DNA from 3 places in the Microbulbifer discodermiae genome. Region 3 is predicted to be linked to each of the others. Evidence: predicted binding sites of a transcription regulator. Region 3 holds the regulator's gene; each other region holds the start of a gene.
The links. Region 3 encodes FNR, which switches genes on or off when oxygen is low (the NO sensors DNR and NnrR bind a similar motif). Its sites were predicted from a motif close to TTGATNNNNATCAA; they were not measured.
Positions count from the first base shown of each region.

Region 1: the regulator FNR is predicted to act here: its motif matches at 1,733-1,746, upstream of AB1S50_RS17490 (DUF3149 domain-containing protein).
Region 2: the regulator FNR is predicted to act here: its motif matches at 1,672-1,685, upstream of AB1S50_RS07880 (OmpW/AlkL family protein).

Region 1 is NZ_JBFLAB010000074.1:5,161-8,434, reverse strand. It holds gene dtd (D-aminoacyl-tRNA deacylase) at 1-295, shown strand, start outside; gene AB1S50_RS17500 (aminopeptidase) at 202-1,395, opposite strand; gene AB1S50_RS17495 (hypothetical protein) at 1,426-1,683, shown strand; gene AB1S50_RS17490 (DUF3149 domain-containing protein) at 1,975-2,109, shown strand; gene AB1S50_RS17485 (esterase/lipase family protein) at 2,116-2,880, opposite strand; gene tatC (twin-arginine translocase subunit TatC) at 2,873-3,274, opposite strand, start outside.
Region 2 is NZ_JBFLAB010000016.1:9,076-12,349, reverse strand. It holds gene AB1S50_RS07885 (CoA-acylating methylmalonate-semialdehyde dehydrogenase) at 1-744, shown strand, start outside; gene AB1S50_RS07880 (OmpW/AlkL family protein) at 834-1,658, opposite strand; gene AB1S50_RS07875 (BolA family protein) at 1,991-2,302, opposite strand; gene djlA (co-chaperone DjlA) at 2,339-3,121, opposite strand.
Region 3 is NZ_JBFLAB010000033.1:6,296-9,569, forward strand. It holds gene hemN (oxygen-independent coproporphyrinogen III oxidase) at 1-871, shown strand, start outside; gene fnr (fumarate/nitrate reduction transcriptional regulator Fnr) at 948-1,700, shown strand; gene AB1S50_RS12390 (SpoIIAA family protein) at 1,750-2,163, opposite strand; gene AB1S50_RS12395 (outer membrane beta-barrel protein) at 2,474-2,971, shown strand.

The DNA of each region.
Region 1 (3,274 bases), on a different contig from region 3:
GGTACTCTGCTACCGGGTGTTCGGCGACGACAATGGCCGCATGAACCTCAACCTGCAGCAGGCGGGTGGCGGCCTGCTGGTGGTGAGTCAGTTTACCCTGGTGGCAGATACTGACCGGGGCCTGCGCCCCAGTTTCAGTCGCGGCGCCGATCCCGAACAGGCGCGGACGCTCTACGAGTATTTCATCGACCGCGCGCGGGCTCAATTCGCACCGGTGGCCAGCGGCGTATTCGCCGCTGACATGCAGGTGTCGCTGCTGAACGACGGCCCAGTGACCTTCCTGTTGGAGAGCTGATAGGTGGCTCCCAGCGCCTGCAGGCGCGCATCGCGGGTTTTTTTATTCTCCTCGCCCAGCCTTTCGACTGCCTGATAGAAGTCCTCCCAGCCCCCGGATTGCAGATACAGCTGGCGAAACGCCGGCACCAGGGAGCGATATTCCTCCACCAGTGCCAGGGTGGCGTTGTTGGTCTTGTCGATATAGGTCTGGTAGCGCGCCGGATTGGGCCAGCTGGCGCTCATTTGGCGATAGCACTGGCGCAGACGGGCCAGCATGTTGGCTTTTTGCCGGCGTTTGGAGTCGTCACCCATATCTCTGCCGTACAGAAGTTGCAACTGCTTGCGCGCCTGTAGCAGGAGTTGGTTGAGCTGCCGTCGCTCGGCTTCTCCAACGCTAGCGGGACCGGGCAGCCCCCGCTGCCGGCGCCAGTCCGGCAGCGCCAGTTCCGCCACGGCAGTGGCAAAGCTTTCGTTGAAACGCGTGTCACCAGAGATGTACACACGCCGGTGGGCCAGTTCGTGAAACAGCAATCTCGCCAGCCGGTCCGCCGGCCAGGTGATGAAACTCGACAACACCGGGTCGTTGAACCAGCCCAGGGTGCTGTAGGCGGGTACCGGACCCAGGTAGACGTCGTAGTCCTCTTCGGTCAGCTGGCGGGCCTTTTTCAGGGCGTCGTCCCGGTGGAAATAGCCGCGGTAACTGGCGCAACCGGCGATGGGGTAGCACCACTGCCTGGCCTTGAGGGAAAACTCCGGTGCTGCCAGCACGTTCCAGATGGGGTAGGCGCGATCCAGCTGCACATAGGTGGCATAGGACCGGCCCACGGGCAGGTGAAGCTGGTCGCGGGCATAGGTGCGGATGGACTTTACCAGCCGCAATTGTCGCTGCAGCTGTGGATCTGTGTCCGGTGCAGCCAGTACCCGGTCGATGGGCTCCCGGGCGGCGAGGATACGCAACTGGCCAGCCACTGCTTGGGAGTAATAGCCCGCCGTCTCGCAACCCTGAGTGAGAATTGAAACCAGGGCTATGACGATCAACCTGCCGGTCAGAGGCCAGGGCAAAAGCCTGGGGCATGGCTGGCTGTTATACACTGTGGATGCCGACCTTTGAATTTTCAATCACTACCACCGCTCTGGGGAGAAGCCGCCATGGAGCCGGTAACGGGTGCCGCGGGGCTGTCACCGGTCGCCGCAGTACTGACTATCTTCGCACTGATTTTTACCGCTATCGGTTGGCTGCGTCTCCTGCGCACCAGTTTTCACCAAAGCCTGCTGCAGGGCTGGCTCGCGATCTTCTTACCGCCGCTGGCGCTCTTGTTGCTGGCGCCCCATTGGCGACGGGAAAAGGAGCTGTTTGCGCTCGCCCTGGGGGCACTGGGCTTTTTCAGCATAGCCGCATTTCTCTGACGGCAGAACCCACTGACAGTTTTCTCAGCAGCCGGTTTCCAGCGGGCGCTTGATCTGGGTCAACCCCCTGGCCGGACCGGGCCATAAACTGGGAACCTGACAGGTTGTTGAAAAAGCCTTGCCTGGCTTTCCTCAACCCGGGTTTGCGGTGTGTCCGCAAACCCTCCACGGCAAACCAGGCAGTCACACGCTTGGTTCGCGCCCCGAACATCCCTGTTCGGCACAACAGGCTGTTGAAAACCACACCTGCTAAACCAACCGCCAGGATTCGCGCCTATGGAGGAACCATAAATGACCGCGCTGATCGATTTATTTACCAGCTTTTCCGGCCTCCTGAGCCTGGGCATTATTGGCTTCGTATGTCTGATGGCGGCGTTTTTTATTCGCCTGGTGCTGCGCAACATGGAGCAAAGCTCCACTGAATAACCAGCTTCAGTGGTGGCGCGCCGGGCAGTCGAGCAGCAGCGCGCTCTCACCGGTGAAGTAGCCGTAGCGCAGGAATCGCAGCACTTCCTCCATAGCGGTGTCATTTGCCATGATATTGCCGTGACTCAGCGGCAGAGTCATAAAAGCGCACATGCCTTTTACCTTGGCGCTTTCGACAGTGATGCGCCCGTCGTCGGCACCGCGCAGAATGGCTGAAGCGATGGGATTGCGGGAGCGGTTGCCGGCGATAATACCCAGGTCAAAGCTTACCGGGCTCAACTGCAGGGGGACACTGGTCTTTCCTGTTCCCATCTGACGCCCAGCGGGCCCGTTGACCTGCTTGATCCAGGGAATATGGTCCAGCCAGTCGCCGATACGGCTGCCCTGATTGGGGGGTGCCAGCATCACAACGCGATGGGGTGCCGGTATCTGCTGATGCTCGTAGAAGTACCGCACCAGCAAACCGCCCATGGAGTGGGTAACGAAGTTGACCGGTTGCGCCTGTGCCCGGGCGCACCGGTTGAGCCCGGCCTCTACCGCCAACGAGGCCAGCTCCTGGATGGGTTTTTCCCGCGATGGGTAATCCATATTGGCCACATAGTAGCCGGAAGCGATGAGGCGTTGTTGCAGGGGTTCCAGGCTGCTGGAGTCCTTGGTGAGTCCGTGCAGGAGAATGACGCACTGCGTGCCCGCCAGCGCTGTGGGAGCTGGGATGGCTGCGCCCCACAGCACCATAGCCATCACTATCTGCCGCCATCCCCGGCTAGGCATGCTCGTTGTTGCCGGAAAATTTAAACCAGCGCCCGAACAGAATCCCCACCTCGAACAAAAGCCACATGGGCAGGGCCAGTAGCGACTGGGAAATAACGTCCGGGGGCGTCAGCAACATGCCAATCAGAAAACAACCCACGATCACATAGGGGCGCTTCTGTGCCAGAGTCCCGGCATCTACCGCGCCACTCCCGATCAGCAGCACCGTGGCAATCGGGATTTCAAATGCAAAGCCAAAGGCAAAAAACAGTTTCAGCACCAGGTCCAGATAGCGGCTGATATCCGGCAGGACCTTGATGTCGGCGTGAGCCGAACTGACAAAGAACTCGAACAACAACGGGAAGACAACATAGTAGGCAAACGCCATGCCCGCATAAAACAGCAATACGCTGGA
Region 2 (3,274 bases), on a different contig from region 3:
CACGCGGTGATTATGCCCGACGCCGACCTGGACAATGCGGTCAGCTCACTGATGGGTGCCGCTTACGGCTCCTGTGGCGAACGCTGTATGGCCATATCCGTTGCCGTTGTCGTGGGTGACACCACAGCGGACATAGTGGTTGCGAAGCTGTCCGAGGAGATAAGCCGGCTCAAGATCGGCGACGGCATGGACAACCGCAACGACATGGGTCCACTGGTGAGTCGTGCCCTCAAGGAAAAAGTGGAATCCTATATTGCCCAAGGTGTCGAAGAGGGTGCTGAGCTGGCGGTTGACGGCCGCGGCATGCAGGTGCCCGGCTTTGGCAACGGCAATTTCTTGGGTGCCAACCTGTTTGATCGCGTCCGCGAGGGAATGGTTGTGCACAGGGACGAAATCTTCGGACCCGTGCTGTGCGTGATGCGCGTTGACTCCCTGCAGGAAGCCATGGATATTATAGATCGCCATCAATACGGCAATGGGACCTGTATCTACACCCGTGACGGCGAGGCGGCACGTTACTTCAGCGACAATATCAAGATAGGCATGGTGGGCATCAATGTGCCACTACCGGTGCCCGTGGCCTACCAGAGCTTCGGTGGCTGGAAACACTCCCGCTTCGGTGATCTGCACGCCTATGGTCCCGACTCGGTACGTTTCTATACCCTGCGCAAAACCATCACCCAGCGCTGGCCCGCCGGTGGTGTAAGGGAGAGTGCACAATTTTCCTTTCCCAGCCACAGTTAAAGCGGGACATAGCCCCGCTTTAACTGTGGCAACAACCACCAGACATGAAAAAAGGCGCCGCAGCGCCTTTTTTCATCGGTGGCTAAGCGTTAAAACTTATAGCCGATGCCTATGTTCCACAACCAGGGGTCCGGATCAAACTTGGTCCTTACCGAGTTGTAAAACAGACGCTCCTCGTCATCGTTGGTCAAACCGCGGACTGCATAGTCCAGATCCGCCGTCAGATCCATATCGAGGTATATTGCGGACGCATTCACCAACCAGTTGCTGTCGCGCCCAAACAGGATGTCAATCCCTACCTGGCCGACCCAGCCCCAGCTGCTGCCCACACTCAAGCGTGCCGGGCCCACAGCGTCGCCCACAACAGCCAGCGCTTCGTTGACAGGCTCTCTGACCCGGACACTGTCGAAGTCCGTGTAATGGGTTCCGATACCCACATAGGGTTGAACCCAGGACTCCGGACATACCGGGAACCAGTTCACCGTCAACACGTTGGTGGTGCGATCCAGATCATTCAAGCGGAAATTGCGGCGGAAGCCGTCGTTTACAAAATTGTCCACTCGAATGTCGGTATCATGGCTGGATTCACCAACATACATATACTCGACGCTAAAGTGGTCAAATGGCATGAACATAGCGCTGAACTGCCAGGACCACTCGGAGTCCAAGTCGAAGTCAAACCCGCGCCGGCCATCCACAACGAACTCCGGAAAAATATCCGGGTTTCTCAGGCTTGCGTTGGTGTTGTCTGGATCCACATAGCTACCACCCAAGCGGACCACCGCAGTACCGGCATGGTACAGCTTCGGCGGACCGACTGGCTCATAGCCGGAAGGTCCCGCCAGCACCTGCTGTGTTCCGAGCGTAGCGGATACAGCCAGTGCCAGGGGTGTTAGAATGCGCGTCATTTTCATAGAAAAAACTCCATTGATATTCGGCAAATTGAACAGCAATTAACCCAATCAACCTTCAGTCTAGACAGGAAAAAAAACGGCTGTAGAAAAAACACCCAAAAATAAGGCTGTAAATTGGAACATCAGCGTAAAATTGACGTGTAAATTCTTTTTATGGCGGAATAATCTTTGGATAGGGCAATCAGTGGAATTTCCAAAGAGGGAAAAAACCGACGAAGAAATTAAAGCAGCCGCCAGCAACCTGATAACGCCGGCGAAAACAGCTTTTTAATGGTGAAAGCCGCGCTAAATTCCGGCGGCGAAACAAGTCCGCAGACCGGAGGATACGGCGTTTATTTTTGCCCTTTTTCCCCGCCCAGGCACTGCGGACTCAGTGGCGCCTCTCCCCCCCACTCTTCGGGGCTATATAGATGCAGCGCCAGGGCATGGACAAAAGTCTCCATCTCCGCCGCCAAGGCCGCGTATACCTGCTGGTGGCGCTTGACTTTGCGCACCCCGGCAAAAGCCTCGCTCACCAGCACCACGCGAAAGTGCATCTCCGACCCCGCCGGAACATTGTGCATATGGCTTTCACATTGCACCTCAATGTGCTGTGGTGCAAAAGCGGCAACCAACTTCTCTTCTATCTGTTCGGCCTGGCTCATTTAAGGACACTCCCCGTCTCAACTGCCTGAAGGCGATCAGGACGTGACTTCGACACTGCGCTTGCGCGCCTCCACGATGGTGTCATACGCCACCGTGATACTCTTCATCTGGTCTTCTGCATAGCGCATAAATTCTTCCGGCAGGCCCTTGGCGGCGATCTTGTCCGGGTGAAATTCCGCCGCTTTGCGCCGGTAGGCGAGCTTCAAATCGCGATCGCTGGTGTCCGGACTGCAGCCCAGGACGTCGTAGTGTTGCTGCAGACTGCCGGCCGCCGCCGGGGCGCGCCGGTCGAATTCCGCCTGCATGGCGGCAAACAGGGATTCGCTCAGCCCCAGATAGGATGGAAGACGGCGTAGAATAGCCTCCTCGTTGGCATGCAGGGTGCCGTCCGCATAGGCCACCGCAAACAACAGGCGGTAGACCATCTCCCGCATACCCTGATTGCGCACCAGCTGGTGATACTGCTGTGCATACTCGTAGATGCTGAAGGAGTCGTTTTTGGCGTTGTCAAAAATCTTGATCGCCTGCTTGCGATCCTCAGCGCTCAAACGCAGGTTATCCTGGATAAAACGCTCAATCAGCTGGATCTCAGCCGTAGAGACCTGCCCGTCCGCCTTGGCCATCTTCGCCAGCATGGAAAACAGGGTAACGATGAAAACCGTCTGGGCGCCATCCCGGCCCAGCTGCCCGGCACCAGCGGTCACACGCTTCACCCCCGAGCCAAATGAACCGCCTATCCAGGCACCCAGGGCCGCGCCGATAGGCCCGCCAAACACCAGGCCTATTCCGGCACCAATGCCCGCACCCAACCAGGACATACTCTCTCCCATGGGCGTGCGTGAACGCCCGACAGAACAAAAAGGCGCCTATCATAGCACGCCTCCGCCACAATCCAGCGGGTGTGGCCAGACAGTCGGGTAGCATTGTCGCGGTTTCATCCCAGGCGGGGACCAGCACTGGCGGTAGACAGG
Region 3 (3,274 bases):
TATGGGTGTACAGGATTTCGATCCGCGGGTTCAGCAGGCGATCAACCGGGTCTGTGACGAACGCTCGGTGGCGAACCTGACCCAGGCCGCGCGGGCCTGTGGATTTGGATCCATTTCCTACGACCTGGTCTACGGCCTGCCGCACCAGAGTGCCGACACCATGCGCGCCACAGTGAAAAAAGTGCTGCAGCTGGCCCCAGACCGCATAGCGCTCTATCACTACGCCCATCTGCCCGCTCGGTTCAAAGCCCAGCGACTGATCGATTCCGATGCCATGCCGTCGGCACAGGAAAAGATCACAATGCAACTGGCGGCATTGGAAGAGCTGGGTGCGGCGGGATACCAATTCCTGGGCATGGATCATTTTGCTCTTCCGCACGACGAGTTGGCCCTGGCCGCTCGGGAGGGCAGGCTGAGGCGCAACTTCCAGGGTTATACCCTGATGCCTGCCGATGCGCTGATCGGCCTGGGTGCCTCCGCCATCAGTTATAGCGCCGATGGCTACTGGCAGAATCACCACCGCCTGAAGGACTATGTGGAGCGGATTCGCGCCTGTGGCAGTGCTGCCTACAGAGGCTGGACCCTGAGCGAAGACGACCGGTTGCGCCAGCATCTGGTGATGGAGCTGATGTGCCGCATGCGCCTGGATAAAAGCGATCTGGCAGACCGCGCCGGTGGGCCCTTTGAGAAGAGGTTCGCGGAGGAGCTGCGGCGCCTGCAGCCCATGTTCGACTGCGGCCTGTTGCGCCAGGATGCGGACTCCCTCTACCTGACCGAGGAGGGCCGCTGGTTCGCCCGCAATGCCGCCTCTGCGTTCGACAGCTATCTGCACAGTGAGGCGGATACCGGTCGCTATTCCCGGGTGCTTTGACTGGCATATGGCGACTAAAAAGTGTTCAGCGGTTACAATGGCGCCTGGTGAATGTAATGGCGGCAGGGGCGCGGATATGGCGAGAAATTCGGCGGCGGTGAAGTGCAGTGAATGTACGGTCAGGCGGCTGTGCCTGCCAGCGGGGCTGCCCGAGCCGGACCTGGAGCGATTGGAGGCGCTCACCGGCGCCAGGCTCACGGTAAAGTCGGGGGAGGCCCTGTACCGAGCCGGCGACCCTTTCCACAACCTCTATGCCATCCGCTCCGGCAGTTTCAAGTGCTCAGTGCTGTCGGCGGACGGCGACGTCCAGGTGACCAACTTCGCCCTGCCCGGCGAACTGCTGGGGCTGGATGCCTACAGCACCCGCTGTCACCCGAGCTTTGCCCGGGCCCTGGAAGACAGCAGCGTGTGCGTCTTCCCATTTGCCCAGCTGGAAGTGCTGGCGCAACAGATACCGGCGTTGCAGCAGCAGATCTATGCACTCTTTTCCGAGGAGCTGCGCCAGGAAAACGAAATTCTGCTGCTGCTGGGTAAGCGCTCGGCCAATGTGCGGTTGGCCGCACTGCTGGTGAATATCTCCAGTCGCTATGCGCGCCGGGGCTATTCCGCCAGCCGCTTCGTGCTGTCCATGCCGCGGACGGATATTGCCAATTACCTGGGCCTAACGGCGGAGACCGTCAGCCGGTTGTTTTCCGCCTTTCAGCGCGATGGGTTGCTGCGGGTATCCGGCCGCGACGTGGAAATTCTGGACATCATCGCCTTGAGCGAGCTGGCCGGTACGCATTTTGTCTGCGATGAGAACGCCGTTGGGCGGGCGGTAAACCTTTAGCAGCTCGTTGAAAAAGCCTTCCCCGGCTTTCCTTTAGTGTGAACAGGCCCTAGCCCGGGTCTGCGCCGGTTTCCGATACAGGTTTTTCCAGCCAGGACACCGCCTGCTCGGGCGAGTCGAATAACTCTATCTCAGCGGAAACAAACCAGCCGGCCACTGCCGAAGCGGCGCGCAGCCAGTGCTGATTGCCGACGATGGCCGCGCGGGAGAACTGATTGCCGTGCTTTAGCCCCAGCTTGAAATCATCCCAGGCCGCGCGCAGTTCCCAACCTTCCAGTTCCCGGGCGTCGAACAGTGCTTTTACTTTTGGCTCAGTGACCGCCTCCAGGGCGCGGTCGATCATCGGCACGATGATTTCGTAATCCCGGTGGGTCAGCTTGCCGGTGGCTTTCAAATAGAGAAACACAGTGTCGTTGGTGCGTTGAATTCCAATGGATAAACCGTGTCTGTCGGCTTCTTGCATATCACTTTCTCCACTATCAGATTTCAGAGGTTCCCTGCTTCAGTATTCGCCGCCCCCGTGTCAGCGTTGCCGGGTCTATACCGAACAATTGTCCCGGCCGCGCAGTTGCCCCGCTTGATTTGGATCAGGCGGAAGGGGTTTGGGTTCCGAACGGCTGACATTGAGTTTGGTGATGTCGATGGATTTCGTAGCCCGGCCCGTAGAATCGATTTATGTCGCCCGGGTATTGATGTGAACCCGTGGCTGTTCGGCGCCTGAGAAGCCCGCTACAATCCGCGCAATTTTATCCGACAAAACACAGGAGATTATGATGCGTAATTTTGTAATGGGCGCGGCTGCGCTTGCCCTGAGCCTGACTTCCGCTGCCGCCATGGCGCAACAGGGCGGTGCCTACTGGGGTGTCACTGCGGGCATAATGGATATCGACTTGGGGAATGCTGACAGCCCGTTCAATGTCGGTCTGCGCGGAGGTTTCACTTCCCCGTCCGGTTGGGGGTTTGAAGCCGAGTACACCAACTCCCTGGTCAGCGGTGAAGCAGATCTGTTTCGCGGTCCAGCGGATGTGGATATCCAGACGCTGGCAGGCTACGGCACCTACCGCTCCCACGGCGATATTTATTTCAAGGGTCGCCTGGGTCTCCTGTTCGAAGATGTCAGTATTGGCAGTGCCAGTGACAACGATACGGGTATTTCCCTCGGCGGTGGCGTTGGTTTCAATATCAGCCCCAACACCAATCTGGAGCTGGAATACACCGTAATTGAGCAGGACGTAGGCTTTTGGTCCGGCAGCATGACGCTATCCTTCTGATCCCTGCGGGCGGCGTCCTGCCGCCCGTATCTCCGGCCCACCGGGCGCTGCGCTGATTCCCCCGGAGTGCTGCCGCGAAGAGGGGCTGCGCAGCCGGCCCCCAAACCCGTAACGTGTTGGTGTACAATGCGCGCCCTTGCGGGGTGTGGCGACACTACACTGTAGCCACGGCGCCGGAGTTGCCGGCCCTGGGCCGCCTCAATGCGCCACCGGCCCCTGTCATACCAGCCACCTGGCGCAATTGCCAGGGGTGGGGCAGCGATCAAAAAGGTCGCGTAAGGTCTGTTTGAATGCCCGATTAAC